DNA from 2 places in the Amycolatopsis sp. NPDC003731 genome. Region 2 is predicted to be linked to the other one. Evidence: predicted binding sites of a transcription regulator. Region 2 holds the regulator's gene; the other holds the start of a gene.

Region 1 (15,347 bases), on a different contig from region 2:
ACGACGGCGGCCAGGTCGGCGCCCAGCGCGGACGCCCCGTTCGGCCAGGTGAAGTCGGGGATCTGCAGTCCGAGTTCCATGTCCGCCGACCGTATACCTGGAGTTGCCCCAGCTGGGCGGTCAGAAGTCGCGGACCAGGAAGAGGCGCCCGTGCAGGGGGTCGGTGACCCACACGGTGCGTGACCGCTGGTCGACCGCGACGTCGCCGGGGTTGACGCCCAGTGACAGCTCGCCGCTCAGCGTGCCCGCCGTGCCGTCGACGCGGGTGAGCCCGTTCTGGCCGCCGTTCGTGTACACCGTGTTCGTGCCCTGGTGCACGGCCAGCGCGGAGGATTCGCTGCGCAGCAGCACGGTCTTGCGCTCGGTGCGGGTCGCGGCGTCCACAATGGACATGTGGTGGATGCCGGAGTTCGCGACGTAGACCGTGCCGCTCGCCTGGTGCACGGCGACGCCGGTCGGGTTGCGCCCGACCTGCACCGAGGCGACGAACCGCCCGCTGTCGATCGAGAAGACCTCGACCGAATCGGAGGCGGTGCTCGCGCAGTAGGCCAGCTTGCGGCCGGAGTCGACGCCGATCCCGGCGAAGCCCGGCTTCGGGCCCGGCACGAGCGCGGCGAGCGTGCAGCTGACGCCGTCGAGCACGGCGAGCGTGCCGGTGGTGCCGCTGGCCGCGTAGACGCGGTTGGCCTCCTCGTCGACCGCCAGCGCCGACGCGCCGGCGCCCGCGCCGATCACGCTCACCAGGTCGTGCGTCCGGCTGTCCAGCACCACGACCGTGCCCGCCGGCGGGTTCGCGACGTAGATCCGGCCGGCCGCCGGGTCGGCCGCGACGTCGCCGGGCTCGCCGCCGACGTGGATCACGTCGACGACCGACACCCGGCGCGGATCCACCACGGAGACCGTCCCGGCCTGGGCGTCGGTGACGTACCCGAGGCCGGTGACCGGGTTCACCGCGACCCTGGCCGGCGCCCCGCCGAGGTCGAGGGACCGGACGTCCTCCGCGCGGGCCGTCCCGGGCAGGACGAGGGCGCCGGCACCCGCCGTGACCAGGGCGAACAGTGCTCGCCGGGGTAGCCGCGCACCGCCCATCGGCGCCTCCGCTCCTGATCATCTCGCCGTGCGAGCGTAACCCGCGGGATCGCCATGTGAAGGAACTTCGCGTCCCCCGATCGCGTTGTTTCCACTGGGTAACCCACTTCCAGAGCGGACGGAGGCGAGCGGACGTGCACGGGCACCAGAACGGACTCAAGACGGCATTGCTGCTCGGCCTGCTGTCGGCGATCATCGTCGCGCTCAGCGGGTTCTTCGGCCGGGGCGCGCTGGTCATCGGGCTGGTCGTGGCCCTGGGGATGAACGCGTTCGCCTACTTCAGCTCCGACAAGCTGGCGCTGCGCGCGATGCGGGCGCGGCCGGTGTCCGAGGTCGAGCAGCCCGCGATGTACCGGATCGTGCGCGAGCTCGCGCAGGTCGCCCGGCAGCCGATGCCGCAGCTCTACATCAGCCCGACGGTCGCGCCGAACGCGTTCGCGACCGGCCGCAACCCGCGGCACGCGGCGGTGTGCTGCACCACCGGCATCCTCGAGCTGCTCGACGAGCGCGAGCTGCGGGCGGTGCTCGGCCACGAGCTGTCGCACGTCTACAACCGCGACATCCTGATCTCGTGCGTGGCCGGCGCGCTGGCCAGCGTGATCAGCGTGCTCGCAAACATCGCGCTGTTCTTCGGCGGCAACAACCGCGACGGGAACCCCCTGCTCAGCCTCCTGCTGATCTTCGTCGGCCCGATCGCGGCGGCCGTCATACGGATGGGTGTCAGCCGGTCGAGGGAGTACCAGGCCGACGCGTCGGGTGCCCGGCTGACCGGCGACCCGCTGGGGCTGGCCTCGGCGCTGCGGAAGCTGGACGCCGGCACCCGGGCGAAGCCGCTGGTGGCCGAGCCGCAGCTGGTGTCGCAGTCGCACCTGATGATCGCGAACCCGTTCCGCCCGGGCGAGGGGCTGAGCAAGCTGTTCTCGACGCACCCGCCGATCGCCGACCGGATCGCGCGGCTGGAGGAGATGGCGCGCCGGCCGTTCTGAGCCTTCCGTCCTCTGTGGACCGGCTAGACCGACGCTCCCGCCGCTACGGCGACTGCCTTGACGTAGTCGCCGTAGCCGGACTTCGCCAGCTTCGCACCCAGCGCGTAGCACTCGTCGGCGTCGATGAAGCCCATGCGCAGCGCGATCTCCTCGAGGCAGGCGATGCGCACGCCCGTCCGGTGCTCCAGGACCTGCACGAACTGGCCGGCTTCGAGCAGCGAGTCGTGCGTGCCGGTGTCGAGCCAGGCGAAGCCGCGGCTGAGCTCGACGAGCGTGGCGCGGTCCTTCCGCAGGTAGGTCAGGTTGACGTCGGTGATTTCCAGCTCACCGCGCGCCGACGGCTTCAGCGCGCCGGCGATGTCGACGACCTCGTTGTCGTAGAAGTACAGGCCGGTGATCGCCTGGTTGGAGCGCGGCTTCAGCGGCTTCTCCTCGATGGTGATCAGCTTGCCCGCGTCGTCGACCTCGCCGACGCCGTAGCGCTCGGGGTCCTTGACCGGGTAGCCGAACAGGACGCAGCCGTCGAGCTCGCGCACGGCCTGCTGGAGGCGGCTCGAGAAGCCCTGGCCGTAGAAGATGTTGTCGCCGAGGACCAGCGCCACGTCGTCGTCGCCGATGAAGTCCGCGCCGATCACGAAGGCCTCGGCCAGGCCGTTCGGGCTCGGCTGCTCGGCGTAGGAGAAGGAGACGCCGAACTGGTCGCCGTTGCCCAGCAGCCTGCGGAACATCGGCAGGTCGGTGGGGGTGGAGATGACGAGGATCTCGCGGATCCCGGCCAGCATCAGCACCGAGATGGGGTAGTAGACCATCGGCTTGTCGTAGACCGGCAGCAGCTGCTTGGACACCGCCTGGGTGATCGGGTGCAGACGTGTCCCGCTGCCTCCGGCCAGCACGATCCCCTTCATGGACTGCCTCCCTTTCCCGTGGCCGCGACCCGACCACCCTACGGGCCGTCGCTAGAAGGCGGATCCTTTACCGAAGTAGGCCTTGCAGCCGGCGTTGTCCTCGGTGGCGATTTCCAGCACGTTCCGGTCGTCGTCGACCGGCAGCAGCGTCGAGGAGTAGTTGGGGCAGAAGTTGTTCCAGATCCTGCTGATGTGCACGGGAGCGGGCAGTTCGTACCAGTGACCAGCGCCGAAGTCGTCGTTGGCCAGCAGGACCTGGCCGTTCTGCGGCTGCGGCACGCCCTTGGCGTTCGTGTAGATCTGCCCGACCATGACGATCCTCACGCCGTTCGGGCCGCCGGGGAACAGCGTGATGGTTTGCGCATGCTGGAAGTAATTGCCGGTGGCCGTGTCGACGCGGGTGCCCGGATCGGCGGGGTCGCCCCAGTTGGCGCCGTCGACGGAAATCTTGAAGTACGGGTCGCAGTAGCGGTCGCGGAAGTTGCAGATCTCGTAGGCGAAGTAGTAGCGGCTGTCGGGCAGCCGCCGGATGATCGGCATCCCCGGGCGCACGCGGTCGGGCGGGATCGCCATGGTGAGCTGCTTGGTGCCCCAGTTCACGCCGTCGGTCGAAGCGACCCGGTTGAGCACCTGGGCGTACTTCGGCGCCTGCGTCTCGTCGGCGAAGTGGAGCCAGAGCGTGCCACCCGCGTCGACGGTGAACTCGGGCTCCCAGATGCCGTCGATGTTGTGCGACCGCGCGGCCTCGGACAGGAAGCTCCACGAGCGGCCGCCGTCCTTGCTGGCCCAGACGCGGATCCCGATGCGGCGCCGCGGCCCGGCGTCCTGCCGGTAGGAGGCGGCCCACAGCAGCGTGCCCGCGCGGAGCCGGCCGACGCGCTCGGGCAGTTCGTAGACGGTGCCGCAGCACATGCCGGACCGGCCTTCGGGGTCGTGGATCGCGCCGATCTCGTGGAACGACTCGCCTTCGTCGGTGCTCTCCAGCACGGGCGTGTACTTGCCGTCGGCGTCTTCGCTGGTCAGAGTGGCGATGATGCGCCCGTTCCCCAGCCGGATCAGCCGCGGATAGGCGCCGAAGCCGGGGACGAGCTGCTGGCGTTCGGCGGCGCTCGCGGGCGTCAGCAGCGAGGCGACGGCGGCGAGCGTCAGCAGGAAGACCAGCGAACGGCGCAACTCGACCCCCTCCACGCGGTGACCGCGCGATTACAACACGGGTGGGCGACGGTCACCCGGCGCATTCACGCGTTCGGGTAACGCTCCCGTCCCCGGGGCCGAAAGATCACCGAGGGGGAAACATGAAGATCCGGCTGGGTGTGCTGCTGCTCTTGGTGCTGACGTCGGCGTGCGCGCCGGCGACCGGCTACGGCGAGATCGTCGATCCGGTTGCTTCCCCGTCGTCTCCCGCGCCGTTGTCCACTGCGCCCGCGGAGCCGCGTGACGTGCCTCCGGAGACGCACACGGGCACGGAGAGCGGCGAGTTCCAGACGACGTGGCCGGCGGACCAGGTGGGCTTCTTCACGTTCGAGTGCCCGAAGTGCACGTCCAACGTGATCGTCGACACGGACGGCGGCGACCACGGCCTGGTCAACGCGATCGGCGCGTACAAGGGCACGACGTGGATGAACACGGACCCGCGCACCCCGGTGAAGCGCGTGACGGTCCACGCGAACGCCCCCTGGACGGCGACGATCGCGGACCACCGGAGCGTGCCGACGGCGGAGGCGGGCAAGGAGACGCCGGGTAAGGGCGACGCGGTGGTCCGCCTGCCGGCGGGCGTGGCTCACGTGCGGTTCACGGCGAAGACGCGCGGCGCCATCGGGCTGTGGGTGATGTCGCCGGAGGACCGCGACCTGATCCTCAACCAGATCGGCGACCTGCAGGTGGAGCGGGACGTCCGCGGGCCGGTGTACCTGCAGGTGGGGGGCTACGAGGCGAGCTGGACGCTGACGCCGTCGTGAGCGGGCACCCGGCGACCGGGTGCCCGCGGCGGCGTCACCGGTAGTTGGTGAACTGCAGCGCGATCTCGAAGTCCTTGCCCTTGAGCAAGGCGATCACGTCCTGCAGCTGGTCCTTCTTCTTGCCCGACACTCGCAGCTGGTCGCCCTGGATCTGGGCCTGGACGCCCTTGGGGCCCTCGTCGCGGATGAACTTGGCGATCTGCTTCGCCTTGTCCGAGGCGATGCCCTGGAGGATCTTGCCGGAGATCTTGTAGATCTTGCCCGACAGCGCCGGCTCGCCGGCTTCGAAGGCCTTCAGGGAGATGTTGCGCTTGATCAGCTTCTCCTTGAACACCTCGACCGCGGCCAGGGCGCGCTCCTCGGTCTCGGACTCGATCGTGAGCGCCTCCTCGCCGGCCCAGTTGATCGTCGTGCCGGTGCCGCGGAAGTCGAACCGGGTGCCCAGCTCCTTGCTCGCCTGGTTGAGCGCGTTGTCCACCTCCTGGCGGTCGACCTTGCTCACGACGTCGAAAGAGGGATCCGCCACGTGTCCTCACACCTCGTACTCGCTTGTCAGGGGGCACCCAGCCTAGCCCCTGTCACCCGACGGGTATCCCGGTTGACCCCTGCTCCGGAGCGTTGGGTAAGCTTTCCCCCGGCCGGTGCGACCGGCCTTGGCGGGTTACCCGAGTGGCCAAAGGGGACTGGCTGTAAACCAGTTGGCATTGCCTACGGGGGTTCGAATCCCTCACCCGCCACCCTCAGCGAGCGGCCCCATGGCGAAAGTCATGGGGCCGCTTCGCGTAGGTGGGTGCCACGCGGACGGGCTAAACCCTTCCCCGATTCGACGTGGTCGATATTTTCGGTGAGCGAGAGTTGATTGGCCTTTGGCACCGTTTCCCGAATCGCGCGTAACGCCTTTCTTGAGCGGCTCGACACTGCCTCGGGCGCAGTACGCCGAACCCGCGCTCGTGGCCGGCTGTGCGAAACGACCACGCCGGATGATGGTGCGGCACCTGCTCGACACGCGGCCCGGCGGGCTCGTCGTGACGACCATGCTCAACCCGCGCAGCCGCGTTCCGCCGTCGAGACGGCACGGCGGCCGCCGGGACCGGTCGTGGCTGCCTCGTCGCCGCGCGGAAGGCCGCCGCGTAGGAGAACGGCCGGTTTCCCTTGGGGGAGAGGGAAACCGGCCGTCCGGGGGTGGCGGCGCTCGGGGTTACGCCGCCTGGGAAACCGGCGTCGAAGCCGGGGTCAGGGCGAGGTCGAGGACCTCGCGGACGTTCGCCACCGCGTGCACGTCGAGCTGCGAGAGCACCTCGGCCGGGACGTCGTCCAGGTCCGGCTCGTTGCGCTGGGGGATGATCACCGTCTTCATCCCCGCCCGGTGTGCGGCCAGCAGCTTCTGCTTCACGCCGCCGATCGGCAGGACGCGCCCGGTCAGGGACACCTCGCCGGTCATCGCCACGTCCGCGCGGACCACGCGACCCGAGAGCAGCGAGGCCAGGGCCGTCGTCATCGTGATGCCCGCCGACGGGCCGTCCTTCGGCACCGCGCCCGCCGGGACGTGGACGTGGATGCCGCGGTTGCGGAGGTCGCCCACCGGCAGCTCCAGCTCCGCGCCGTGCGAGCGGAGGTAGGACAGCGCGATCTGCACCGACTCCTTCATCACGTCGCCGAGCTGGCCGGTCAGCTGCAGCCCGGACGCGCCGGACTCCTGGTCCGCCAGCGACGCCTCGATGTACAGGACGTCACCGCCGGCGCCGGTCACCGCCAGGCCCGTCGCCACGCCCGGGGTCGCCGTGCGCTGGGTCGACGCCGGGAGCGACGACTCCGGGATGTGCCGCGGGCGGCCCAGGTAGGCCTCCAGATCGGACGCGTCCAGGGAAACCGGCAGCGCAACCTCGTCCAGGGCGACCTTGGTCGCGATCTTCCGCAGCACCTTGGCGATCGTCCGGTTCGCGTCGCGCACGCCCGCCTCGCGGGTGTACTCGGCGGCGATCCGGCTGAACGCGGCGTCCGTCAGCGTGACGTCCGCGGTGGTCAGGCCGGCCCGCTCCAGCTCGCGCGGGAGCAGGTGGTCGCGGGCGATGGTGACCTTCTCGTGCTCGGTGTAGCCGTCCAGCGTGACGAGCTCCATGCGGTCCAGCAGCGGGCCGGGGATGGTCTCCAGGGCGTTGGCCGTGGCCAGGAACACGACGTCGGACAGGTCCAGCTCGACCTCGAGGTAGTGGTCGCGGAACGTGTGGTTCTGCTCCGGGTCCAGCACTTCGAGCAGGGCCGCGGTCGGGTCGCCGCGGTAGTCGGCGCCGACCTTGTCGATCTCGTCGAGCAGCACGACCGGGTTCATCGAGCCGGCTTCCTTGATGGCGCGGACGATCCGGCCGGGCAGCGCGCCGACGTAGGTGCGGCGGTGGCCGCGGATCTCCGCCTCGTCACGGATGCCGCCGAGCGCCACGCGGACGAACTTGCGGCCCATGGCCTTCGCGACGGACTCGCCCAGCGACGTCTTGCCGACCCCGGGAGGGCCCGCGAGGGCGAGCACCGCGCCGGACCGGCGACCACCGACCGGGCCGAGACCCGATTCGGCACGCCGCTTGCGGACGGCCAAGTACTCGATGATGCGTTCCTTGACGTCGTCGAGGCCCGCGTGGTCGGCGTCGAGCACCGCACGCGCGGCCGCGATGTCGTAACTGTCCTCGGTGCGCTCGTTCCAGGGCAGCTCCAGGACGGTGTCCAGCCAGGTGCGGATCCAGCCGCCCTCCGGGGACTGCTCGGACGTGCGGTCCAGCTTGTCCACTTCGGCCAGCGCGGCCTTCTTGACGGCGTCGGGCAGCTCGGCACCCTCGACGCGGGCGCGGTAGTCCGTCTCGTCGGCGGTGCCGTCGAGTTCGCCGAGTTCCTTGCGGATCGCTTCGAGCTGGCGGCGCAGCAGGAATTCCTTCTGCTGCTTCTCCATGCCCTCGGCGACGTCCTTGCGGATCGTGTCGGTCACCTCGAGCTCGGCCAGGTGCTCCTTGCTCCACTCGAGGGCCTTCTCCAGGCGCGCGGTGACGTCCAAAGTGGACAGCAGCTCGAGCTTCTGCTCGGTGGACAGGTACGGCGCGTTCCCGGACAGGTCGGCGACCGCGGAGGCGTCCTCGACCTGCTGGACGGCGTCGATCAGCTGCCAGCCGCCGCGCTGCTGGAGGATTGAGATGACGACGGCCTTGTACTCGGCCGCGAGCTTGGCGGTCTGGTCGTTCGTGGTCTCGGGGGCGTCCTCGGCGTGCACCCAGCGGGCGGCGCCGGGACCGTCGGCGATCCGGCCGACGACCGCGCGGGCCGTGCCGCGCAGCAGGACGGCGGCCTTGCCGCCGGGCACGCGGCCGATGCGCTCGACCGTCGCGACGGTGCCGAATTCGGCGTATTCGCCGTGGACGCGCGGGACGATGAGGACTTCGGCCTTGGCGGGCGCGGCCGAGCGGATGCCGGGGAAGGACGCCTGGCTCGGCGTCTTGGCCTGGGCGGACTCCACCGCGGCCCGCGTCTCGGTGTCGGTCAGGTCGAGCGGGACGACCATGCCCGGCAGCACGACGTCGTCATCGAGCGGGAGCACGGGCAGGAGGCGGGTGTCGGACATGTGCACTCCTCGGATAGTTGAGTCTGCCTAGCTCAACTCTCCGATGGGTGTGTTTGTTTCCGATGGTGCGTTCGCCCACAGCGATCGCGGAAACCGCAGGTCAGCGCCCTGGCTTCGCCGCGACGGCGCACCAAGCGAAGGGCCGGGCCTCCGCCTCCAGGGCGTTGATCTTCCGGTCCGGCCGCCAGTCCGGCAGGTGCACGATGCCCGGCTCCAGGAGCGGCCAGCCGCCGAAGAGGGGCTCGATCTCCTCGCGGTCGCGCAGCCAGACCGGGTTGCTCGTCTTGCGGTACTGCTCGACGAACCAGCGCAGCCCCTCGAGGTACGGGCCCGACCCGTCGCCCTCGCTCATCTGGGAGATCGCCAGCCAGCTGCCCGGCGCGAGCGCGTCGCGGTACGCCGCCAGGAGCCCCTCCGGGTCGTCGTCCGGGCCGACGAAGTGCAGGACCGCCGCCATGATCAGGCAGACCGGCTGCGAGAAGTCGATCAGCCGGCGCGTCTCTTCGGAACGCAGGACGGACTTCGCGTCCCGCATGTCGGCCTGGACGATGCCGGCCCAGTCGGTCGCCATGCCCTCTTCGAGGATCAGCGTCGCGTGGGCGACGGCGACCGGCTCGTAGTCGACGTACACGACCTTCGCGTCGTGGTCCTCGGGCAGCTCCGCCTCGACGACCTCGTGCACGTTGCCCGCCGTCGGCACGCCCGAGCCGAGGTCGATGAACTGCCGGATGCCGGCCCGCAGCGCCGCCCGGACCGCGCGGTTCATGAACTCGCGGTTCTGCTTCGACCCCGGGCGCACCAGCGGCCACTGCTGCTCCATGCGCCGGCCGAACTCGCGGTCCACGGCCCAGTTCTGGGTACCGCCCAGGTACCAGTCGTAGATCCGGGCCGCGGACGGCTTCTCGGTGTCGACACCCTCGGGCGCTCTCGGCGCGGAATCCCGCTGGTCGGTCACTTCAGGCTCCCCTCGCTGGCGGCGAGGTCAGCCTATAAGCCCGGGGCAGCCGCGGTAATCCTCCAGTAGTTCACCGAACAGCAGTTCACCGAACAGCCGGTCGACGCTGCCAGTACGTCCACAGCGGGCGGTAGCCCTGCGCGTACCAGAACGGCGTCGACAGCGGGTTCGCCGCGGCGTGGTGCAGCAGGACGACGTCGGCGCCTTCCTCGTCCAGGACGTGGTGGGCGTGCGTCGCCAGCGCCGTGCCGACGCCGGAGGACCGCGCGGCCTCCGCCACGGCCAGCGACGACAGGTAGCCCACCCGGGAAGCCGCGACCCGGCCGCTGATCCAGCCGGTCTCGCCCGGGTGCTGGACGCTCACCATGCCGAGCGGACGGCCGTACAGCTCGGCGATCCACAACGGCGGCTCCGGCCGCTTCAGCTGCTCGGCGAGGTCCTTGGCCAGGATCTCCTCGACCCCCGTGCGCCAGTTCACCGTGCCGTACTGGGCGTCGTAGGAGTGCAGCTCCATGCCGAGCGCCACCGCGGTCTCGAGGTCGTCGGGCTCGGCACGGCGGATCTTGACCCCCGGTGTCCCCAGCGGGGTGGCCGGGACCAGCCGCTCCGAGGGGCGGACGGCGATCACCCGCAACGGGGCGAAGCCGTGGTGCAGCATCTCCCGCCCGCCGGCGGCGTCGCGGCTCGCGCGCGGGACGATCGCCGCCGTCTCGGTGTCGCCGCGCTCGGCGACCGCGCGCAGATGTTCATCCCATCGGGTGAGCAGAGCGTCGAGGACGGCCGCCGGCTGCGGGCCGGCCAGCTGCAGGTCGAGGCGGTGTTCGGTCAGCGCGCGCCAGGGAGCGTTCGGGGCGTCGCGGTCGACCTGGACGCGGGACGCCAGCCCGGACGCGGCGGAGTCGCCCGTCGCGACCTCCAGGACCACCGCGTTTTCCGCTGCTTCGAAGGGGGTCGAGCCGGGGAGGAGGGGATCCACCGCCGCGAGCCGCGCCGCGTGCTCGGTGGCAATCACATCGCTGTGCATGGAGACATTGAAGCGCTCCCCGGCTTTCGGTGCGTAGGGGAACTGGGCAGAGTTCGGACAACCCCTGCTTCAGGGGGTTCCGGGTGGCGAAGCCCCCGGCCCGGGGCGAAGCCCCGGTTGTCACGGCGTTTCACCCTCTGGTCCACGCAGGTCAGCGCGTTCGAGGCATTGTTAACCCTGGGGTGATCTCTTACTGTCTCGAAAGGGACACGGGTACGCCCTACGGGGTACGGTATGGCCCTTGTCCACACCCGAAGTCACGGATCAGCACCGGTGGACAAGCCGGGAGGGAAGGTCGGATGCCGGACACCAACGCCCACGGCGACGCCGTCGCGCAGGCGCAGCCCGGGCCGGGAGCCGCTTCCGGGACACCACCCGTCTCCGCCGAAGCCCGCACCGACGAACGCCGGTTCCGCGTCTACACCTTCGCCGTCCTGAGCCTCGGGCTCGTCGCCGCGTTCGCGGTCGGCTCGTGGCTGCCGTTCGAGTGGAACGACCGGCTGCTGTGGATTGCGCCGGTGCTCGCGGTCGCCTTCCTGCTCGCCGAACAGCTCGGCATCAACGTCGACGTCCGCAGCGGCATCTCCTGGACGATCTCGTTCACCGAGATCCCGCTCGTCATCGGGTTCTTCATCGCGCCCTTCGAAGTCGTGCTGGCCGCGCACCTCGTCGCCGGCATCGGCACGCTGCTCGCGCGCAAGGTCGCCGGCCGCGTCCTCTACAACGCGGGCGCCTTCCTGCTCGAGATCACCGGCGCCTTCGCGGTTGCCGGGCTGGTCAAGCACGCCGTCGGCGCCGGCGACAAGATCCCGTGGGTCGCCGCGCTGGCGGGCACGCTGACCGCGCCGCTGGTGAGCACGCTGCTCGCCCTGGCCGCGGTCCGCGTGCTGCGGCGCCGCATGCGGGTCAGCACCGCCGTCCGGCTCACCGGGCGGATCCTGGTCGTCGGCTTCGTCAACGCGTCCGTCGGCCTCTCCGGCTACCTCGTGATCTCCAGCACGCCCGAGGCGTGGCCGCTGGTGCTCGCCGTCTTCCTCGGCCTCACCGCGCTGTACTGGGCGTACTCCGACCTGCTGCGCGAGCAGCGGGACATGGAGGCGCTCTCCGACGTCAGCCTGATGGTGGCCCGCTCGGGCCAGCAGGCCGCCGCGCGCCCGGCCAGCCGCGCCGACGAGCTCGTCGGCGGCGTCGACGTCCGCGAGTGGGCGACCATCGCCGAGCGCATCAAGGACCAGCTCGCCGCCGGCCGCGTCGTGCTGCGGCTCCGGCTGGAACCGAAGGACACGATGCGGGTCGTGGTCGCGGGCGACGACCTGCCGGTCGCCGACCCCGCCGCCGACGACCCGCTGCTGCGCCTGCCCGGCGCGCACGTCCGGCACTTCCGGATCACCGAGGCCAACCCCGACGTCCGCGCGGCGCTGCTCGACCGCGGCGCGCAGGAGGCACTGGTCGTCCCGCTGCGCAGCGCGAACCGGCTGCTCGGCGTCGTCGAGGCGCACGACCGGCTGTCCCGCTGGCGCGGCTTCGGCAAGTACGACGTCCAGCTGCTCGGCACCATGGCCAGCCACCTCGCGACGTCGCTGGACAATCGGCGCCTGCTGGCGACGCTGCGCCACGACGCCTACCACGACCCGCTCACCGGGCACCTCAACCGGCCGGGCTTCCGGCAGGTGGCCAAGGAACCGTTGCGGGACTTCGCCAACGCCGTGGTGCTGCGGATCGACCTCGACGTCTTCTCGACGGTCAGCGACGCGCTCGGCTACGCCTGGGCGGACCGGATGGTCGTCGCCGCGGGCCGCCGCATCCGCGACGCGCTCGGCCCCGACGTCCCGCTCGCCCGGCTCGAAGGCGCGTCCTTCGCGGCGCTGCTCGTCGGCTGCCCGCCGGAAGACGCCCACCACGCGGCGGAACGGCTGCGCGAAGAGCTGTCGGCGCCGTATCCGGTCGACCGGCTCTCGGTCGAGGCGAACGCGATGATCGGCTACGCGACGACGTCCGCGGAGGAACCGGGCGACGTCGTCGACATCGAAGGCCTGCTGCAGCGGGCGGACGTGGCGGTGCGCGCGACGAAGGGCGGCGAAGAGGTCCGCGGCTACGTGCCGAGCATGGGCCAGATCTTCCTGCGCCGCTTCCAGATGGTGACGCAGTTCCGGCAGTCCCTCGAAGACGGCCAGGTCAGCGTCCACTACCAGCCGAAGATCACCCTGCCGAACCGGCAGGTGCAGGGTGTCGAGGCGCTGGTCCGCTGGGTGCACCCGGAGTTCGGCAGGCTCGGCCCGGACGAGTTCGTCCCGGCCATCGAGGCGGCCGGCCTGATCGGCGTCCTGACCGGTTTCGTGCTCGGCGAGGCGCTCAAGCGCTGCCGCAAGTGGCTCGACGAGGGCCTGCGGATCTCGGTGGCGGTCAACCTGTCGGTGCGCAACCTGGCCGACGAGGACTTCCCGAACAAGGTCGCCCGCGAGCTGGAGCACCACGGCATCCCGCCCGAGCTGCTGACGTTCGAGCTCACCGAGTCCGGCGTGATGTCCGACCCGCAGAAGGCGCTGCCGATCCTGCGCGAGCTGCACTCGCTGGGCATCACGCTCGCCGTGGACGACTTCGGGACCGGGTACTCGTCGCTGGCGTACCTGCGGCAGCTGCCGGTCGACCAGGTGAAGATCGACAAGAGCTTCGTCCTCGGGATGGGGACCGACCTGGGCGACCTCGCGGTGGTCCGGTCGATCGTCGAGCTGGGGCACTCGCTCGGGCTGACGGTGGTGGCCGAGGGCGTCGAGGAGGACGTGGCGCGCGACCAGCTCGAGGCGATGGGCTGTGACGTCGCCCAGGGCTACCTGATCTCACGGCCGCTGCCGGAGGACCGGCTGGAGGCGTGGCTGCAGGCCCGCACCGCGCGCTCGCCGGGGCGGCACTCGGAGACCGTGCTGACCCTGCTGACCTGAGGTTTTGCGGTTTGGGGACCCCGGTTGCACGGGCGGGTGAAGCCCCTTGCTAATCTTTCCAAGTCCTCGCGAGAGGCCAGGCCCCTTTAGCTCAGTCGGCAGAGCGTCTCCATGGTAAGGAGAAGGTCTACGGTTCGATTCCGTAAAGGGGCTCTCGACCTCAGCCGCGTCACGCCTGCGTGTCGCGGCTTGGGTCATGTAAGGGCGGTGTAGCTCAGTTGGCAGAGCAAGCGGCTCATAATCGCTGTGTCGCCGGTTCAAGTCCGGCCACCGCTACGCGGTAACGACGGGGCTGGCCCCCGGACCTGAGAGAGAAGGAAACGCTGTGGCTGCCACCGACGTGCGACCCAAGATCACGCTGGCGTGCGAAGAGTGCAAGCACCGCAACTACATCACCAAGAAGAACCGGCGCAACAACCCGGATCGCCTGGAGATGAAGAAGTTCTGCCCGAACTGCGGTACGCACCGGACGCACAAGGAAACCCGCTGACGCGTACGCGTTCACCAGCTTCGAAGAGCCGCCCTGGATCCCCGGGGCGGCTCTTTGCTGTTGGTAGCCTCTCCGGGTGCCCTTGGACCAGTCGTTCACCGGGCGGAGCTATCCGCCGCAGACCAGTTACGAAGTGAGCCGGGAGAAGATCCGGGAGTTCGCCGACGCGATCGGCGACGCGAACCCGGTCTACCGCGACCCGGAGGCGGCCCGCGAGGCCGGTCACCCCGACGTGATCGCCCCGCCGACGTTCCTCACGATCATCAACCTCGCCTCGATCAACGCGATCGTCACCGACCCCGAGCTCGGCCTCGACTACTCGCGGATGGTGCACGGCGACCAGGGCTTCACCTACACGCGCCCGGTGTTCGCCGGCGACGTGCTCGAGGTGACCACCCACATCGACGCCATCATGGCCCGCGCCGGCAACGACTTCATCAACCTGCGTGCCGAGATCCACGACGCCGCCGGCCAGAAGGTCTGCACCACCCGCGCGCAGCTGGTGGTCCGAGGGGAGAACGCGTGAACACACCTTCTTACGGGGGTCCGGGTGGCGGAGCCCCCGGCCGGGGCGAAGCCCCGCATGTCACCGGCGACGAGCTGCCCGCCCTCGAGGTCCGGATCACCCGCGAGCAGCTGGTGCGCTACGCCGGGGCGGCGCTGGACTTCAACCCGATCCACTGGAACGAGGCGTTCGCGAAGGACGTCGGCCTGCCGGACGTGATCGCGCACGGGATGCTGACGATGGCGGTCGCGGGCCGCGTGGTCACGGACTGGCTCGGCGACCCGGCCCGGCTGATCGACTTCAGCGCCCGCTTCACGCGGCCGGTCGTGGTGCCGAACACCCCCGAGGGGGCGGTGGTCGAGGTGACCGGGAAGGTCGCGGACGTCAAGGACGACGGGATCGCGCGGATCGACCTCGTGGTGAAGTTCGACGGGAAGACCGTGCTCGGGAAGCCGCAGGCCCTGGTCCGCCGCTAAGGCAGCTTCAGGACCGCCAGGACCGCGTCGGCCATGCCCTGCTCACCCCGCGCGTTGGGGTGCAGCGGGGCGGCCGGCGAGGCGGGCAGCAGCCCCTCGATCCAGCGCTTGTCCGACGCCGCGCACACGTCGTGGCCCTTGCCCGGGGTCGCCGTGTCCGCGTAGCCCGCGCGGTGGGCGTCCGCCTGGTCCTCGAGCATCTTGTTCAGCTTGCCGAGCGCGCCGCGGAAGTACTCGATGTCGCCCGCGCCGAACGGCAGGGACGGCCAGCAGCCGTCGCCGTCCGGCAGCACCGTCGGGTAGCCGACCACCACGACCTTGGCCTTCGGGGCCTTCTGGTGGATGCGGTCGAGCACCGCGGCGACCTTCGGGGTGGTGGCGTCGATGCGCTCGGCCAGCTCGTCACGGCCGCCGGCGGT
Region 2 (15,347 bases):
CCTCGACCGCCATCCGCCCGTCCACTTCGGACAGGTCGGCGGGCAGCACCTCGACGGCCACGCCGTGCGTTTCCCGCAGCTCAGCGGCGTACGCCTCCAGCCGCGTGGCATCGCGGGCGACGAGCACCAGGTCGTATTTCTGGGCGGCGAGCGTGCGCGCGAACTCCGCACCGATGCCCGCGGTCGCTCCGGTGATGAGAGCGGTGGTGGTCATGTGGGTGAACATACTCGCTGGTCACGGGTGGACGTGCGTTCGATTCGGCGGGGAAGTATCGTCCGCCGCATGGGTAAGCACAGCAGGCGCAAAAGCGGCTATCTGCCCAAAGTCGCCGCGGGCGCGGCGCCCGTCGCGCTGCTCTTCGCCGCCCCCGCCGCGGCGCTGGCGAGCCCGGCCGAGGTGACCCTGCCGATCGACCACCGCGACGACAGCACGTTCCGCCGCGACGTCGCGACCTCGGGCGAGGACGGCTCGTCGGTGGTCCGCGAGACCCTGACCACGACCCGCCACGACTTCCTCGCGAAGGAGATCGCCGGCGCGGTGCTCACCAACGACCTCGCCGAGTCCGCAATCACCCGCCGCGAAGAGCGGCAGACGGAGACCACGGCCGCGTCGCAGGAGGCCGAGTCGCTCGCCCGCGCCGGCCGGCACACCCTGCGCCTGGGCGACGTCCGCGCGGTCACCGCGAACAACCAGCGGCTCGGCCAAGGCGCGTCGCGGGACCTGTCTCTGGCGCCTCTCGGCGGCGGCGCCGAGCACCGGATCGGCCTCGGCGAAGGCGCGAGCCACGGCATCTGGCCCGCCGACGGCGTCGACGTCCTGAGCCAGAACGCGGAACAGCTGGACACGGGCCTGTACGGCACCTTCGCCAGCGACCTCCAGGGAGCGCTGTCGGCCCGCAGGTCATCGGGCCAGGCGGTCGACGTGGGCCGCCTCGGAGCGGTCGGCGCGACGTCCGAGCAGCACGCCACCGGCCAGATCACCGGCGTCCTGGACGTGGGCCAGCGCCACGAAGCGGGCGGCCAGCTGGGCCCGGCGTGGGGCCTGGTGACGACGAGCCAGTCCGTCGGCCCGGCCGGCCCGGCGGGGTCGATCCGCGGCGACCTCGGCGTGGACCACGTGATCCACGCCGAAGGCGGCACGACGTCGGTGCGCGGCACCCTGGACCGGTCGGTGGCGCTCAGCGCGCTCGACCGGCCGGTGCTCGGCTTCTAGCTCTCGCTCGGCTTCGGTTCGGCGTCCGCCGGCGGCTGCTGGGCCGGCGTCCCCGCCGCCGGGGTGCCCGGGGCCGGAGCCTGGGCCTGGGCCTGGGCCTGGGCCGTCGCCGGGGTCGTGGCCTCGGACGGGACCGGGGCGCTCGCTTGGTGGCGGCCCGCGTCGTAGTCCTCGTCGAACGGGTCGACGATGTCCGCGATCTCACCGAGGTCGCGCAGCAGGCGTTCCAGCCGCGACGGCCCGGCCGTCGGGACCACGCTGGCCAGCACCCACTCGTTCTCCAGCCAGGCCACGCCCACGTCGCCGCCCAGCTGGTCGGCCGCGTCCACCAGCTCCTGCGTGATCACCACGCGGGCGCCGTCCGCGTCGTCCGCGAAGGCGTAGCGGGCGCCGATCGGGCCGAGCATCTCGGGCATGTCCGCGCGCTGGAACGGGACGCTGGACAGCCACATCTCGATCGGGATGCGGTGCTTCTTGTTGCAGCGCACCGCGACGACGACCGCGGGGATCTGGCCCTCGGTCTCGATGTCGAAGATGAACACCGGGCGGCGGCCGTCGGAAGTGAAGGTGGAACCCGCGACGACGTTCACGGCCGCGTCCGCGCCGAAGTAGCCGATCGCGCCGTTCGACCACTGCTGCGGCAGGCGCTCGTCCTCCTCGACGAACTGCCAGCCGCGCAACTGTGCCCAGCGCATTCGCTCGCGGTTGCGCGAGCCCTCCTTCGCCCGGTCGGCCGCGAGCAGCCCCAGCCCCGCCACCAGGGCGACGGCCGCGATGACGAACCAGATCCACGCCGGAATACCCACGTCGGCCAGGGTATCGCCTGTTACGCCGGAGGGATGATCGCCGGTACCCGTGTCGCCGGGCCCATTCGGAGCATTTTGCTCGGTCGCGGGTCGACAAATCGGCACGAACCACTGTGGACAGCCGTGAAGGCCACCTCGGGTGAGGTGGCCTTCACGACCGGTCAGACCCGGGTGACGGTCAGCGAGTCGCCGGTCTCCAGGTCCGGGCCGTCGACGCGCACGGTGTCGCCGTCCCGGATCTCGCCGGAGAGCAGTTCCTTCGCCAGCTTGTCACCGATCGCCGACTGGACCAGCCGCCGCAGCGGGCGGGCGCCGTAGATCGGGTCGAAGCCGTTGAGGGCGAGCCACTCGCGGGCGCCGTCGGTGACCTCCAGGTTCAGCCGCCGCTGGGCCAGCCGCTTGGCGAGCCGGGCGACCTGGATGTCCACAATGGACGTCAGCTGCTCGGTGCCGAGCGAGTGGAACACGACGATGTCGTCGAGCCGGTTGAGGAACTCCGGCTTGAACTGCCGCTGCACCACGTCGAGCACCGCGTCCCGCCGCTGCCGCTCGTCGAGCGACGGGTCGGCGATGGCCTGCGAGCCGAGGTTCGACGTCAGGATCAGGATGGTGTTGCGGAAGTCCACCGTCCGGCCCTGGCCGTCGGTCAGCCGTCCGTCGTCGAGGACCTGCAGCAGCACGTCGAAGACGTCGGGGTGGGCCTTCTCCACCTCGTCGAGCAGCACGACCGAATACGGGCGCCGCCGGACGGCCTCGGTCAGCTGGCCGCCCTGGTCGTAGCCGACGTACCCCGGCGGGGCGCCGACCAGGCGCGCCACCGAGTGCTTCTCGGCGTACTCGCTCATGTCGATGCGCTGCATCGCGCGCTCGTCGTCGAACAGGAACTCGGCCAGGGCCTTGGCCAGCTCGGTCTTGCCGACGCCGGTCGGGCCGAGGAAGAGGAACGAGCCGGTCGGCCGGTCGGGGTCGGCGACGCCGGCCCGGGCGCGGCGCACCGCGTCCGCGACGACCTGCACGGCCTCGGCCTGCCCGATGACGCGCCGGGTCAGCTCCTCCTCCATCCGGAGCAGCTTGCCCGTCTCGCCTTCCAGGAGCCGGCCCGCCGGGATGCCGGTCCACGCGCTGACCACGTCCGCGACGTCGTCCGCGCCGACCTCCTCCTTGAGCATCACGTTCTGCTGGCTGGCCTCGCTCGCCGCGGTGGCCGCTTCGAACTCCTTCTCCAGCGCGGGGATCCGGCCGTAGCGCAGCTCGGCGGCCTTGCCGAGGTCGCCGTCGCGCTCGGCGCGCTCGGACTCGCCGCGCAGCTGCTCGAGCTGCTCCTTGAGCTCGCGGACGCGCTCGATCGAGCCCTTCTCGTTCTGCCAGCGGGCCGTCAGCGCGGTCAGCGTCTCGCGCTTCTCCGCCAGCTCCGCACGCAGGGCGTTGAGCCGCTCCTTCGAGGCCGCGTCGCTCTCCTTCGCGAGCGCCATCTCTTCGATCTCGAGCCGGCGGACCGCCCGCTCGACCTCGTCGATCTCCACCGGCCGCGAGTCGATCTCCATGCGGAGCTTCGACGCGGCCTCGTCGACCAGGTCGATCGCCTTGTCCGGCAGGAAGCGCGCGGTGATGTAGCGGTCGGACAGCGTCGCGGCGGCGACCAGCGCGGCGTCCGTGATCCGGACACCGTGGTGCACCTCGTAGCGCTCCTTCAGCCCGCGCAGGATCGCGATGGTGTCCTCCGGCGACGGCTCGCCGACGAGCACCTGCTGGAAGCGCCGCTCCAGAGCGGCGTCCTTCTCGATGTGCTGGCGGTACTCGTCGAGCGTGGTCGCGCCGACCATCCGCAGCTCGCCGCGGGCGAGCATCGGCTTGATCATGTTGCCCGCGTCCATCGCGCCGCCCTCGCCGGTCGCGCCGGCGCCGACGATCGTGTGCAGCTCGTCGATGAAGGTGATGACCTCGCCCGCGGAGTCGGTGATCTCCTTGAGCACGGCCTTCAGCCGCTCCTCGAACTCGCCGCGGTACTTCGCGCCGGCCACCATCGACCCGAGGTCGAGGGCGACGACGCGCTTGCCGCGCAGCGACTCAGGCACGTCCCCGGCGACGATGCGCTGGGCCAGCCCTTCGACGATGGCCGTCTTGCCGACGCCCGGCTCGCCGATCAGGACCGGGTTGTTCTTCGTGCGCCGCGACAGCACCTGCACGACGCGGCGGATCTCGGTGTCACGCCCGATGACCGGGTCGAGCTCGCCGGCGCGGGCGCGCTCGGTGAGGTCGACGCCGTACTTCTCGAGCGCCTTGAACGTGCTCTCGGGGTCCGCGCTGGTGATCCGGGCCGAGCCGCGGACCTTGGCGAACGCCTCCTGCAGCGCGTCCGGCGTCGCCCCGTGGCGCTTGAGCAGGTCCGCGACCTGGCCGCCTTCGGTCGCGAGCCCGACGAGCAGGTGCTCGGTCGAGACGTACTCGTCACCCAGCTCGGTGGCGAGCTTCTGGGCGCGCGTCAGCGACTTCACGGCGTAGGTGTCGAACTGCGGGCTCGACACGGTCGCGCCGGTCGCGGACGGCAGCGCCGCGATGAGCGGTTCGAGCTCCTTGTGCACCACCTCCGGGTCGGCCCCGACCGCGGTCAGCAGCGGTGCGGTCAGCCCCTCACCCTGCGCCAGCAGGGCGCCCAGCAGATGGGCGGCCGACACGTGCGGGTTGCCGGCCATGGTGGCCGCCTGCGCCGCGGACGAGATCGCCTGCTGGGTCTTCGTGGTCGGGTTGAAAGCGTCCATCCCTCACCTCATGCTCGGTACTGCGAGAAAGTCCTGGTGACAGGCCTGACCGTGACCCGTCACTATCTCTAACGCAGGAAAACTTGAGTCTGTTCCGCTCAACTTCGGCCGGGTGCCACAGCGCTCGCCGGGAGCCGCGAGCCGAGGGTGCCGAGCCCGGCCACGGCGAGACCGGCGCACGCCCCGACCAGCACCCAGGGTAACCAGTCGGCGACCGAGAACAAGGCCACCACGGCGGGCGCGATCACCTGCGCCACGGTGAACGCGTACTGGTACGCAGCGAGATAACGTCCGCGGGCGACCGGAGGTGCCGCGGCCTCGGCGAGCGCCCCCGACCGCGGCCCGAACACCAGGTCGCCGGCGGCGAACACGAGCGTCGACCCCAGCAGGTACACCACCTGCCAGCCCTGCGGCACGAGCAGCACACCCAGGCTGACCAAGCACCACGCGGAGAACAGCGCCGAGCCCACGCGCATCGCCGCGATCCGCGTCAGCCGGGCGGTGAGCCGCAGCGCGATCGTGCCACCGACGCTGGTCAGCACGGTCAGCAGGGCGAGGATCGTGCCCGGCAGCCAGGCCGGCCCGTGCAGCCGGTCGAGCACGAACACCGGGGTGCCGATCAGGAAGAAGTCCAGCGAGAGCCCGAAGAGCCCGCTGAACAGGATGAGGGCGAGGTACGGCCGGTCGCGCAGCACCCGGACCGACCGCTCGCGCACCGGCCGGCGCGGCCGCGCGAGCCGGACGAAGAAGACGAGGATCAGCGCGGCCACGAAGAACGTCAGCGCGTCCGCGGCGAGCGCGATGCGGTAGCCGGCGTTCCCGAGCCACGTCAGCAACGCCCCCGCGACCAGCCCGCCCAGGCCGAAGGACGCGGCCCGCACCATCCCCACCTCGGCGAACGGCCGGTCCTTGGGCCCGTCGCCGGCGACGTCGGCGATGAGCACGTACAGGGAGCTGTAGAAGAACTGCTGCCCGGCGGACGACAGGACGGCCGCGACCACCACCGGGCCCGCGCTGCCGGCGACGACGTAGGCCCCGACGCCCGCGGCTTGCAGCAGCTGGGCGCAGATCACGACGGCCCGCGGCCCGACGCGGTCGACGAGCCGGCCGGCGAGCGGCGGCACGACGAGCCCGCCGATGGCGCCGAGGGTGACGGCGGTGCCGGCGACGGCCAGCGGCACGCCGACCACCTGCGTCACGTAGACCAGCGCCAACGGGAGGAACAGACCTGAGCCGAAGTTGTCGATTCCCAGCGCGCACAGCAGTGCGACCCGGTCACGCGTCACCCACCGACGTTAACCCTGATGAATGCCGTCAAGTCAGGACCGAACGGACACTTTCCCCAAGGCCAAGGGACACTTGCGGTGTGCCTCTCGGCCGCGGTGTCACTTGTTCGTGTCAGCCAGGCAGGCGTCGCTGCCGAGCGCGCGTCGGAGATCGGTGTTCATCTCCGCCAGCCGCGCGGTGAGGTCGGTGACGCGCTCGTCGTCCCAGCCGCCGAGCGCCTTCTCCATGAACTCGATGTAGTTGGCGCGCCAGCGGGCGAGCTCGGCCCGGCCCTTCTCGGACACGCTGACCAGCGACGCCCGGCCGTCTTCGGGAGCGGGGCGGCGGTCGACCAGCCCGGCCGCGGAGAGCTGGGCGATCTGCCTGCTGACGACCGAAAGGTCGACGAACCGGCGTTTCGCGAGTTCGGACGGCCGCGTCTCGCCGTTCTTCGCCAGGTCGGACAGCAGCATCGCGGCCGCCGGGTGCAGCCCGGGCTCGCTCTGCCAGACTTGCATGATCCAGGCGTGCTGCAGCTGGGAAGCGGTCTTCAGCTCCCGCATGAGCTCGACCCGGACGTCGTCGTCGGTGTTGTCGAAGCCCATTCGGCACCTCCTTGGTTGCGCCATACAAGTATATTGCCGGACACTTGCGCGGACAACCATCTGGCCGGTGAGGTCCCCCACGCGGTAATACACCCGGTCGGAGCAACAATGCGGGCAAAAGGGCGCCCGGCGGCTACCCTGCGGACGGGCGGTGCGCGCACCGCAGGCGAGTGACGTTGAGTGACGAGGTGGCAGCAGTGGCGAAGGACCCAGGAGGCGGTCCCCGACCCGTGAACAACCCCTCATGACAGCCGATTCCGTCAGCCCGCTCCCCAGGTCGTCGGCCCCGCGGGAAGCCCCCGCGGCGGTGACCGCGATGGTCCGGCTCATCCGGGACAGCTGGGCCAGGTCCGAGCCGTACATCGCGGACATCTCGCAGTTCTTCTACGGGATGCTGTTCACCCTCGCCCCGACCACGCGCGACTTCTTCCCGATCAACATGGAGATCCAGCGCGGCAGGCTGGTGCGCGCGCTGGTGCACATCGTGCAGATGGTCGACCGGCCCGACGACCTCGCGCCGTTCCTGCGCCAGCTGGGCCGCGACCACCGCAAGTTCGGCGTGGTGCCGCGGCACTACGAAGCGGTCGGGACGGCGCTGCTGGCGTCGCTCAAGAACCACCTCGGCCCGGCGTGGACACCGGAGGTCGAACGGGCCTGGGCCGAGGCGTTCACCATCGCCGCGCGGGCCATGCAGGACGCGGCCGCGTCGGACACGAACCCGCCGTCCTGGTCGGCCACCGTGGTCGAGCACCGGCGGCTGACCTGGGACCTCGCGCTGGTGCGGCTGGTGCCCGACCAGCCGGTGCCGTACCACCCCGGCCAGTACGTCAGCGTGGAAGTGCCGCAGCGGCCACGGCTGTGGCGGTACCTCTCGCCGGCCAACGCGCCACGCGAGGACGGCGGCATCGAGTTCCACGTCCGCGCGATCGACGGCGGCTGGGTGTCCCGCGCGATCGTCAGCCACACGCAGCCCGGGGACGTCTGGCGGCTCGGCCCGCCGCTGGGCCGGATGACGGTCGACCGCGAGGCCTCGCGGGCCGTGCTGATGGTCGCCGGGGGAACGGGGGTGGCGCCGCTGCGGGCGATCCTCGACCACCTCGCGCTGTGGGGCGAGAACCCGAAGACGCACCTGTTCTACGGCGGCGGCGCCCGCGAGGACCTCTACGACCTCGAAGAGCTGCGCGCGCTCGCCGCGACGAACCCCTGGCTGACCGTCACACCGGTCGTCGAGCGCGGCGGCGACGTCCCCGGGTTCGAGCAGGGGACGCTGGCCGAAGCCGTCACGCGGTACGGCTCCTGGCCCGGCCACCGCATCCTGGTGTCCGGCTCGCCGGCGATGATCCGGGCGACGGTGTCGCGGATGCTGGTGGCGGGCAGCGCCCTGGACCAGATCCAGTACGACCCGTTCACGATCGACTAGCCACGGCAATCCGCCGTCCGGTGAATGGTTTCGTTATGCTTCGGAAATCGGCAACCAGTAACGGATGAATCCGACGTCGTGATCATTTTTACGCTGCGACAGGCGGGGTTGACCGGGCGTACCTGAATTGCTCCGTTCGAGCGGGAACGCGCGGAATCACGCGCATCTGCACGGGAATTCGCCTACAGTCGGGAACCCTCGGGGGCGGCACCGCCACAGCGACGCCGCATGCACGGCGCGAAAACCTTGGCACGACTGGAGATTACCGTTCCCGATGAGTGCTGAATCCGTGAAGATCTCCACCATGCCCGAGACGCTGCCCGTTTCGGCCGTGGAAGGTCGAGAGATGGCCCGGTTGATTCGTGAAAGTTTTGCGGAGGTCGAACCGAAAGCAGATGAACTGGCGCAGTACTTCTACGGTGCGTTGTTCGTGGTCGCCCCCGATTGCCGGGAGCTGTTCCCGGTGACCATGACGACGCAGCGGAGCAGGCTGCTGCGGGCGCTGGTGTATGTGGTGCAGATGGTCGACCGGCCCGACGAGCTGGTCACCTTCCTGGGGCAACTGGGCCGCGACCACCGGAAATTCGCCGTCGTCTCCCGCCACTACGACGCGGTCGGCGTCGCGCTGATCGCCGCGTTGAAACGATTTCTCAAGGAGAAGTGGACCACCGAAGTCGAATCGGCGTGGACGTCGGCCTACGGGCTCATCGCCAAGACGATGCGCGAAGCCGCCCAGGCGGAAACCGGGCCGGCGGCGTGGTCGGCGACCGTGCTCGAACACCGGAAACTCAGCCGCGACGTCGCACTGGTGAAGGTGCGCACCGAAGGTTTGTTGCCGTACCGCGCCGGCGGGTACGTGAGCGTGGAAGTGCCCCAACGGCCACGGTTCTGGCGGTACCTTTCGCCGGCCAACGCGCCGCGTGGAGACGGCCAGCTCACCTTCCACGTGCGCGCGGTGCCCGGCGGCTGGGTCAGCGGCAGCATCGTCAACCACACCAAACCGGGCGACGTCTGGCGCCTCGGGCCGTCGATGGGCGTGCTGAACGTGCGCCCGACGTCGACGAAACGGCGGCTGCTGATGATCGGCGGCGGCACCGGGATCACGCCGTTGCTGGCGATCCTCGACGACCTGTCCCGCTGGAAGCGGAACCCGCCGGTGCACCTGTTCTTCGGCGGCCGACGGCCGGAGGACCTGTACGCACTGGAGGAGCTGCGCCGGCTGGCCGCGACGTCGAAGTGGCTGACGGTCACCCCGGTCACCGAGGAGGGCGCCCTGGCCGGCGGCGACCGCGGCACGCTCGCCCACGCCGTGACGCAGCGTGGCACGTGGCGCAACCACGAGGTGCTCGTGTCCGGTTCGCCGCCGATGATCCAGGCGACCGTGGCGAAGCTGCTGGCCAGGGGGATCGAGCTGGAGCGAATATCGTACGACCCCTTCACCCTGGACTGAGCGCCGAAGGGACCCTCTCCGGCGAACGCCTGCAGCAGCCGGTCCCGACCTTCGCACTGAGCCGAGTGGAGCAGCGAACTCGTCGAACGGCGGTAGTTCGTTGACCGTTGTGCCCGAATCGACTTATGGTCTAGACCACATCTTCCCCGGATGTGCTCGTTCGTCCTCCCCTCCGGAACAACGCTGTTCCCCTTCGAGGAGCCGAAATGACCTGGAAACGAAAGCTCTTCGCGGCCGCTGCCGGAGCCCTGCTCGCGCCGGTGCTGGTCGTCGTCCTCCCCGCCACTTCCGCGAGCGCCCACGGTTACGTGTCCGACCCGCCCAGCCGGCAGGCCAACTGCGCGGCCGGGAAGGTCCCCAACTGCGGCAGCATCGTCTACGAGCCGCAGAGCGTCGAAGGACCGAAGGGGCTGCGCAGCTGCAACGGCGGGTTGTCGCAGTTCGCCGAGCTGACCGACGAGTCGAAGCCGTGGCCGGCCAAGTCGGTCGGCAGCACGGTGACGTTCAACTGGGTGTTCACCGCCCGGCACTCGACGTCGAACTACGAGTACTACGTCGGTGGCACCCGCGTCGCGGTGTTCAACGGCAACAACCAGCAGCCGCCGCCCACGCTGTCGCACACGGTGAACCTGGCCGGGTATTCGGGCCGGATCAAGGTGCTGGCGATCTGGAACATCTCGGACACGAGCAACGCGTTCTACAGCTGTGTCGACCTCCAGGTCGGCGGAGGCGGCACCCCACCGCCGACGACGACCACCACGCCGCCCCCGACCACCACAACCCCGCCGCCCACCACGACGACCACCAAGCCGCCGACGGGCGGAACCTGGTCGGCGGGAACGGCGTACAAGGCGGGCGACGTCGTGACGTACGGCGGCGCGACCTACCGCTGCCTCCAGCCGCACACGGCGATCGCGGGCTGGGAGCCGCCGAACACCCCGGCGCTCTGGCAGCGCCAGTGAGAGTGGTCTTGGCCGTCGTCGCGCTGCTCCTGACCAGCTGCGCGACGGCGGCCCCGCCCCAGCACAACGCGGCCGACGTGATGTTCCTGCAGATGTTGATTCCCCAGAACCAGCAGGGGATCGAGATCGTCCGCCTGGCGGCGGCCCGCCCGGTCCCGGCCGCGTTGAAGGAGCTGGCGGCAGCGATCGAGGTGACCCAGCAGACCGAGGTCGACGACATGCGCCGCTGGCTCCGCGAGTGGAACGAGCCGGAGACGGTGGCCCCGGAGGCCCACGCCGGCCACGGCGGAATGAAGATGACGTCACCGGACCTGGTGGGAGCCCTCCGAACGGCGGCCGACGCCGAGTTCACCCGCCGGTTCCTGGACGTCCTGACGGGACAGCAGCAGGCAGCGGTCGAGCTGGCCCAGACGGAGAACGGCCCGAACGGCGGAGTGAACGCCCAGGCCCGCGATTTGGCCCGCCGAGTGATCGAGTCCCGGACGGCCGAGGTGAAGCAGCTCCTGAACGTGAAGGCATAGTCCCCGCGGCGCGGCCGCGAGCAGCCGGGAGGGACTGCTCGCGGCCCATCCCGGGACTTCGCAGCGACGCTCCCGGCCCACCGGCGGCGGAGCCCATCAGCCGCCGGACCGCGCGGCGGCGAAACCACCGCCGTCGGCGGCGCCCATCAGCCGCCGCTGGAAATCGACCCCTGCGGCCGCGGCTGGCCAGCGGGTGCCCTGGGCCGAAAGCGTCGCCAAGCGCGCGAAAGGCCTCCCCGGTTGCCCGGGGAGGCCTTCGTCGCGTTGGGGTCAGCGGCGCTTGGGGCGCCAGACCACCATTGCCGTCTGCTGGTTGAGGGGGACCAGGTCTCGGCGGTACGACGCGTGCGCCGCCGCTGTTGCCTGTTCTGCCGCGACGTAGGCCGCGGCCAGTTCCTCCGTCAGCTCGGTGATGCGTGCTCGGAGCGCGTCCACCTGGTTCTCCAGCTCGATGATGCGCTTGATGCCGGCCAGGTTCACGCCGTCCTCCTGCGAGAGGCGCTGGACCTCGCGCAGCAGTGCGATGTCCCGCATCGAGTAGCGCCGGCCGCCGCCGGGGGTGCGGCCGGGTGACACCAGGCCCTGCCGGTCGTACGTGCGCAACGTCTGCGCGTGCATCCCGGCGAGCTGGGCCGCCACCGAGATGACGAACACCGGGGTCTCTTCGTCCCCTTCCTGGGGAATCCCGCCGAACACCACTCTCACCTACCTTGCAGCAGCTCGGTGATCTCGGGCCGGGGGTCGTGCCCGGCCATCGCCTCGGCGTACGCCTGCAGTGCTTCGCGCGCCTTGTCGTCCAGTTTGGCGGGAATCGCCGCCTGGAGGGTGACGAGCAGGTCACCTTGCGAACCGTCGCGCTTGGCGATGCCCTTGCCGCGCACGCGCAGCACCCGTCCGCTCGCCGTGCCCGGCGGCACCTTGAGCGAGACCTTGCCTTCCAGCGTCGGCACCGTGATCGTGGTGCCGAGCGTCAGTTCCGTGAAGTCCACCGGCACGGTGATCGTCAGGTCGAGCCCCTTGCGCCCGAACAGCGCGTGCGGAGCCACGTGCACCCGGACGTACAGATCGCCCGCCTGCGCACCGCCCCGGCCCGGCTCGCCCTGGCCGGCCAGCCGGATGCGCTGGTCGTCGTCGACGCCCGGCGGGATCCGGACGGTCAGCGTGCGCGTCCTCGTGCTGATGCCTTCGCCGCCGCACTCCGGGCACGGGTCGTCGATGATCGTCCCGCGGCCGCGGCAGTCGCGGCACGGCTCCGAGAACGCGAACGCGCCCTGGCTGCGGCTGACCAGCCCGGACCCGGAACAGGTCGGGCAGGTCCGCGGCGACGTCCCCGGCCGGGCACCGTTGCCGCTGCACGTTGCGCAGGTCGCCGGGCTCGACAGCCGCAGCGGCAGGGTCGCACCCTTGACCGCCTCGACGAAGTCGATCCGGACGTCCGTCTCGACGTCCGCGCCGCGCTGCGGCCGGTTGGCCGTCGCGCCCGCCGACGACCGACCGCGGCCGAAGATCCCGCCCAGGATGTCGCCGAGCCCGCCGAAACCGCCCTGCTGACCGGCGCCGGCCTGGCCGAAGATGTCGCCCATGTCGAAGCTGCCGCCACCGCCGCCGCCGGGGAAGTTGAAGCCACCCCCGCCGCCGAACAGGCGCCGCGCCTCGTCGTACTCCTTGCGCTTGCTCGCGTCGGAGAGCACGCCGTAGGCCTCGGAGACCGCCTTGAACTTCTGCTCCGCCTGCGCGTTGCCGGCGTTCGCGTCCGGGTGGTTCTCCTTGGCCAGCTTCCGGTAGGCCTTCTTGATCTCGTCCGCGGTGGCGTCGGAGGAGACGCCCAGTTCACGGTAGAAGTCCTTACCGATCCATTCCCGTGCACTCATCGGGCGTCTCCTCCTCCCACTTGGTTCCTCTTACTGCTGCTGCTCATCGGCTCCGCCGTCGAGTGGCAGCTCGCCACCGACGGACGGGGCCGCACCGGGCTCGTGGTCGGTCACCCCGACCAGCGCGGCCCGCAGTACGCGGTCGCCGAAGCGGTACCCGCGGCGCATGACCACGGTGACCGTCGGGCCCGCCACGTCGGGCGAGGTGTTGTGCTGCACGGCCTCGTGCACGCTCGGGTCGAAGGGCTCGCCCTCGGCGCCGAACGACTCCAGGCCCGCGCGCTGCAGACCGCTGATCAGCTTGTCGCCGACCGCCTTGAACGCGCCGGTGAGGTCACCGTGCTGCTCGGCCCGCTCGAGGTCGTCGAGCAGCGGCAGCAGGTCGTTCACCACCGTCGCCTTCGCGCCGATGACGACCGCCTCGCGGTCACGCTCGACGCGCTTGCGGTAGTTGGCGTACTCGGCCTGCAGGCGCTGGAGGTCGGCGGTGCGCTCGGCCAGCTCCTTCTCCACGTCGGAGACGACCGACACCGAATCGTCCACAATGGACTCACCCAGCGAGGGGCCCGCGTGCTCCACGGGCGCCTCGTCGGGGTCCGGCGCCGCGTGGGCCGGACCGGGCGGGCGGACCTGCCCGGTCTGGGGGTCCACCCGGCGACGGTCCCGCACGACCACCGGCTCCTCGGGGCCTCGGCCCTGGTTCTCGGATTCGTCGTAGCTGTGGGTCACTTCTTCGGGTCCTCTTCGACGATCTCGGCGTCCACCACGTCATCGGCCTTGGCCTGGCCGCCGGCCGCACCGGCGTCCCCGGCCGCCCCCGCACCCGCGGCGCCTTCGGCACCCGGCTGAGCGGCGTTCGCGTTGGCGTACAGAGCGGTGCCCAGCTCCTGCGAAGCGGCGTTCAGCTTCTCGATCGCCTCGCGGATCTTGGTCGAGTCCGTGCCCTTGAGCGACTCGTTGGCCTCGTCGATCGCGGACTTGACCTTGCCCTTGAGGTCCTCGGGCAGCTTGTCGTCGTTGTCCTTGACGAACTTCTCGGTCTGGTAGACCAGCGTCTCCGCCTGGTTGCGGGTTTCCGCTTCCTCGCGGCGCTTCTTGTCTTCCTCGGCGTGGGCCTCGGCGTCCTTGACCATGCGCTCGATGTCGTCCTTCGGCAGCGCGGAGCCACCGGTGATCGTCATCGACTGTTCCTTGTTCGTGCCCAGGTCCTTCGCGGTCACGTGCACGATGCCGTTGGCGTCGATGTCGAAGGTGACCTCGATCTGCGGCACGCCACGCGGGGCCGGCGGGAGACCGGTCAGTTCGAACATGCCGAGCTTCTTGTTGTGCGCGGCGATCTCGCGCTCACCCTGGAACACCTGGATCTGCACCGACGGCTGGTTGTCGTCCGCGGTGGAGAAGATCTCCGAGCGCTTGGTCGGGATCGTGGTGTTGCGCTCGATGAGCTTGGTGAAGACGCCACCCTTGGTCTCGATGCCCAGCGACAGCGGGGTCACGTCGAGCAGCAGGACGTCCTTGACCTCGCCCTTCAGCACACCGGCCTGCAGCGCCGCGCCGACCGCGACGACCTCGTCCGGGTTCACGCCCTTGTTCGGCTCGCGGCCGCCGGTCAGCTCCTTGACCAGCTCGGCGACGGCCGGCATGCGGGTGGAACCACCGACGAGCACGACGTGGTCGATGTCGCCGACGGAGATGCCCGCGTCCCGGATGACGTTGTTGAACGGCGCCTTGGTGCGGTCGAGCAGGTCCGAGGTGATCTTCTGGAACTCGGCGCGCGACAGCGTCTCGTCGAGGAACAGCGGGTTCTTGTCCGCGTCCACGGTGATGTACGGCAGGTTGATGCTGGCCGAGTTCGAGCTGGACAGCTCGATCTTCGCCTTCTCCGCCGCCTCGCGGATGCGCTGCAGCGCCATCTTGTCCTTGGTCAGGTCGATGCCGTTCGTGGCCTTGAACTTGTCGACCAGCCACTTGACGATGCGCTCGTCCCAGTCGTCACCACCGAGGTGGTTGTCACCGGAGGTGGCGCGGACCTCGACGACGCCCTCGCCGATCTCCAGCAGCGAGACGTCGAAGGTGCCACCACCGAGGTCGAAGACCAGGATGGTCTGCTCCTTCTCGCCCTTGTCCAGGCCGTACGCCAGCGCGGCGGCGGTCGGCTCGTTGACGATGCGGAGCACGTTCAGGCCGGCGATCTGGCCGGCTTCCTTGGTGGCCTGCCGCTGGGCGTCCTCGAAGTACGCCGGGACGGTGATGACCGCGTCGGTGATCGTCTCGCCCAGGTACGCCTCGGCGTCGCGCTTCAGCTTCATCAGCACGCGCGCGCTGATTTCCTGGGAGGTGTAGTTCTTCCCGTCGATCTCGGTCTTCCAGTCGGTGCCGATGTGCCGCTTCACGGACCGGATCGTCCGGTCGACGTTCGTGACGGCCTGGTTCTTCGCCGGCTGGCCGGTCAGCACTTCGCCGTTCTTGGCGAA

Evidence for each region. Region 2 encodes HspR, which represses chaperone genes until heat shock. Its sites were predicted from a motif close to ANNTTGAGTNNNNNNNACTCAANNT; they were not measured.
Region 1: the regulator HspR is predicted to act here: its motif matches at 8,554-8,578, upstream of lon (endopeptidase La).

Annotation. Positions count from the first base shown of each region.
Region 1 is NZ_JBSFNC010000018.1:8,377-23,723, reverse strand. It holds gene ACWDN5_RS10405 (LLM class F420-dependent oxidoreductase) at 1-80, opposite strand, end outside; gene ACWDN5_RS10400 (YncE family protein) at 121-1,089, opposite strand; gene htpX (zinc metalloprotease HtpX) at 1,224-2,075, shown strand; gene rfbA (glucose-1-phosphate thymidylyltransferase RfbA) at 2,099-2,980, opposite strand; gene ACWDN5_RS10385 (sialidase family protein) at 3,032-4,168, opposite strand; gene ACWDN5_RS10380 (hypothetical protein) at 4,276-4,938, shown strand; gene ACWDN5_RS10375 (YajQ family cyclic di-GMP-binding protein) at 4,973-5,464, opposite strand; tRNA gene ACWDN5_RS10370 (tRNA-Tyr) at 5,594-5,675, shown strand; gene lon (endopeptidase La) at 6,137-8,539, opposite strand; gene ACWDN5_RS10360 (SAM-dependent methyltransferase) at 8,640-9,494, opposite strand; gene ACWDN5_RS10355 (GNAT family N-acetyltransferase) at 9,580-10,518, opposite strand; gene ACWDN5_RS10350 (putative bifunctional diguanylate cyclase/phosphodiesterase) at 10,818-13,457, shown strand; tRNA gene ACWDN5_RS10345 (tRNA-Thr) at 13,538-13,610, shown strand; tRNA gene ACWDN5_RS10340 (tRNA-Met) at 13,661-13,733, shown strand; gene rpmG (50S ribosomal protein L33) at 13,783-13,947, shown strand; gene ACWDN5_RS10330 (MaoC family dehydratase N-terminal domain-containing protein) at 14,024-14,473, shown strand; gene ACWDN5_RS10325 (MaoC family dehydratase) at 14,470-14,928, shown strand; gene ACWDN5_RS10320 (SGNH/GDSL hydrolase family protein) at 14,925-15,347, opposite strand, start outside.
Region 2 is NZ_JBSFNC010000041.1:7,927-23,273, reverse strand. It holds gene ACWDN5_RS19065 (SDR family NAD(P)-dependent oxidoreductase) at 1-214, opposite strand, end outside; gene ACWDN5_RS19060 (hypothetical protein) at 284-1,213, shown strand; gene ACWDN5_RS19055 (hypothetical protein) at 1,210-2,019, opposite strand; gene clpB (ATP-dependent chaperone ClpB) at 2,181-4,778, opposite strand; gene ACWDN5_RS19045 (MDR family MFS transporter) at 4,877-6,064, opposite strand; gene ACWDN5_RS19040 (MarR family winged helix-turn-helix transcriptional regulator) at 6,164-6,649, opposite strand; gene ACWDN5_RS19035 (globin domain-containing protein) at 6,894-8,069, shown strand; gene ACWDN5_RS19030 (globin domain-containing protein) at 8,416-9,519, shown strand; gene ACWDN5_RS19025 (lytic polysaccharide monooxygenase) at 9,726-10,481, shown strand; gene ACWDN5_RS19020 (DUF305 domain-containing protein) at 10,478-11,002, shown strand; gene ACWDN5_RS19015 (hypothetical protein) at 11,099-11,221, opposite strand; gene ACWDN5_RS19010 (heat shock protein transcriptional repressor HspR) at 11,273-11,698, opposite strand; gene dnaJ (molecular chaperone DnaJ) at 11,704-12,873, opposite strand; gene grpE (nucleotide exchange factor GrpE) at 12,904-13,602, opposite strand; gene dnaK (molecular chaperone DnaK) at 13,599-15,347, opposite strand, start outside.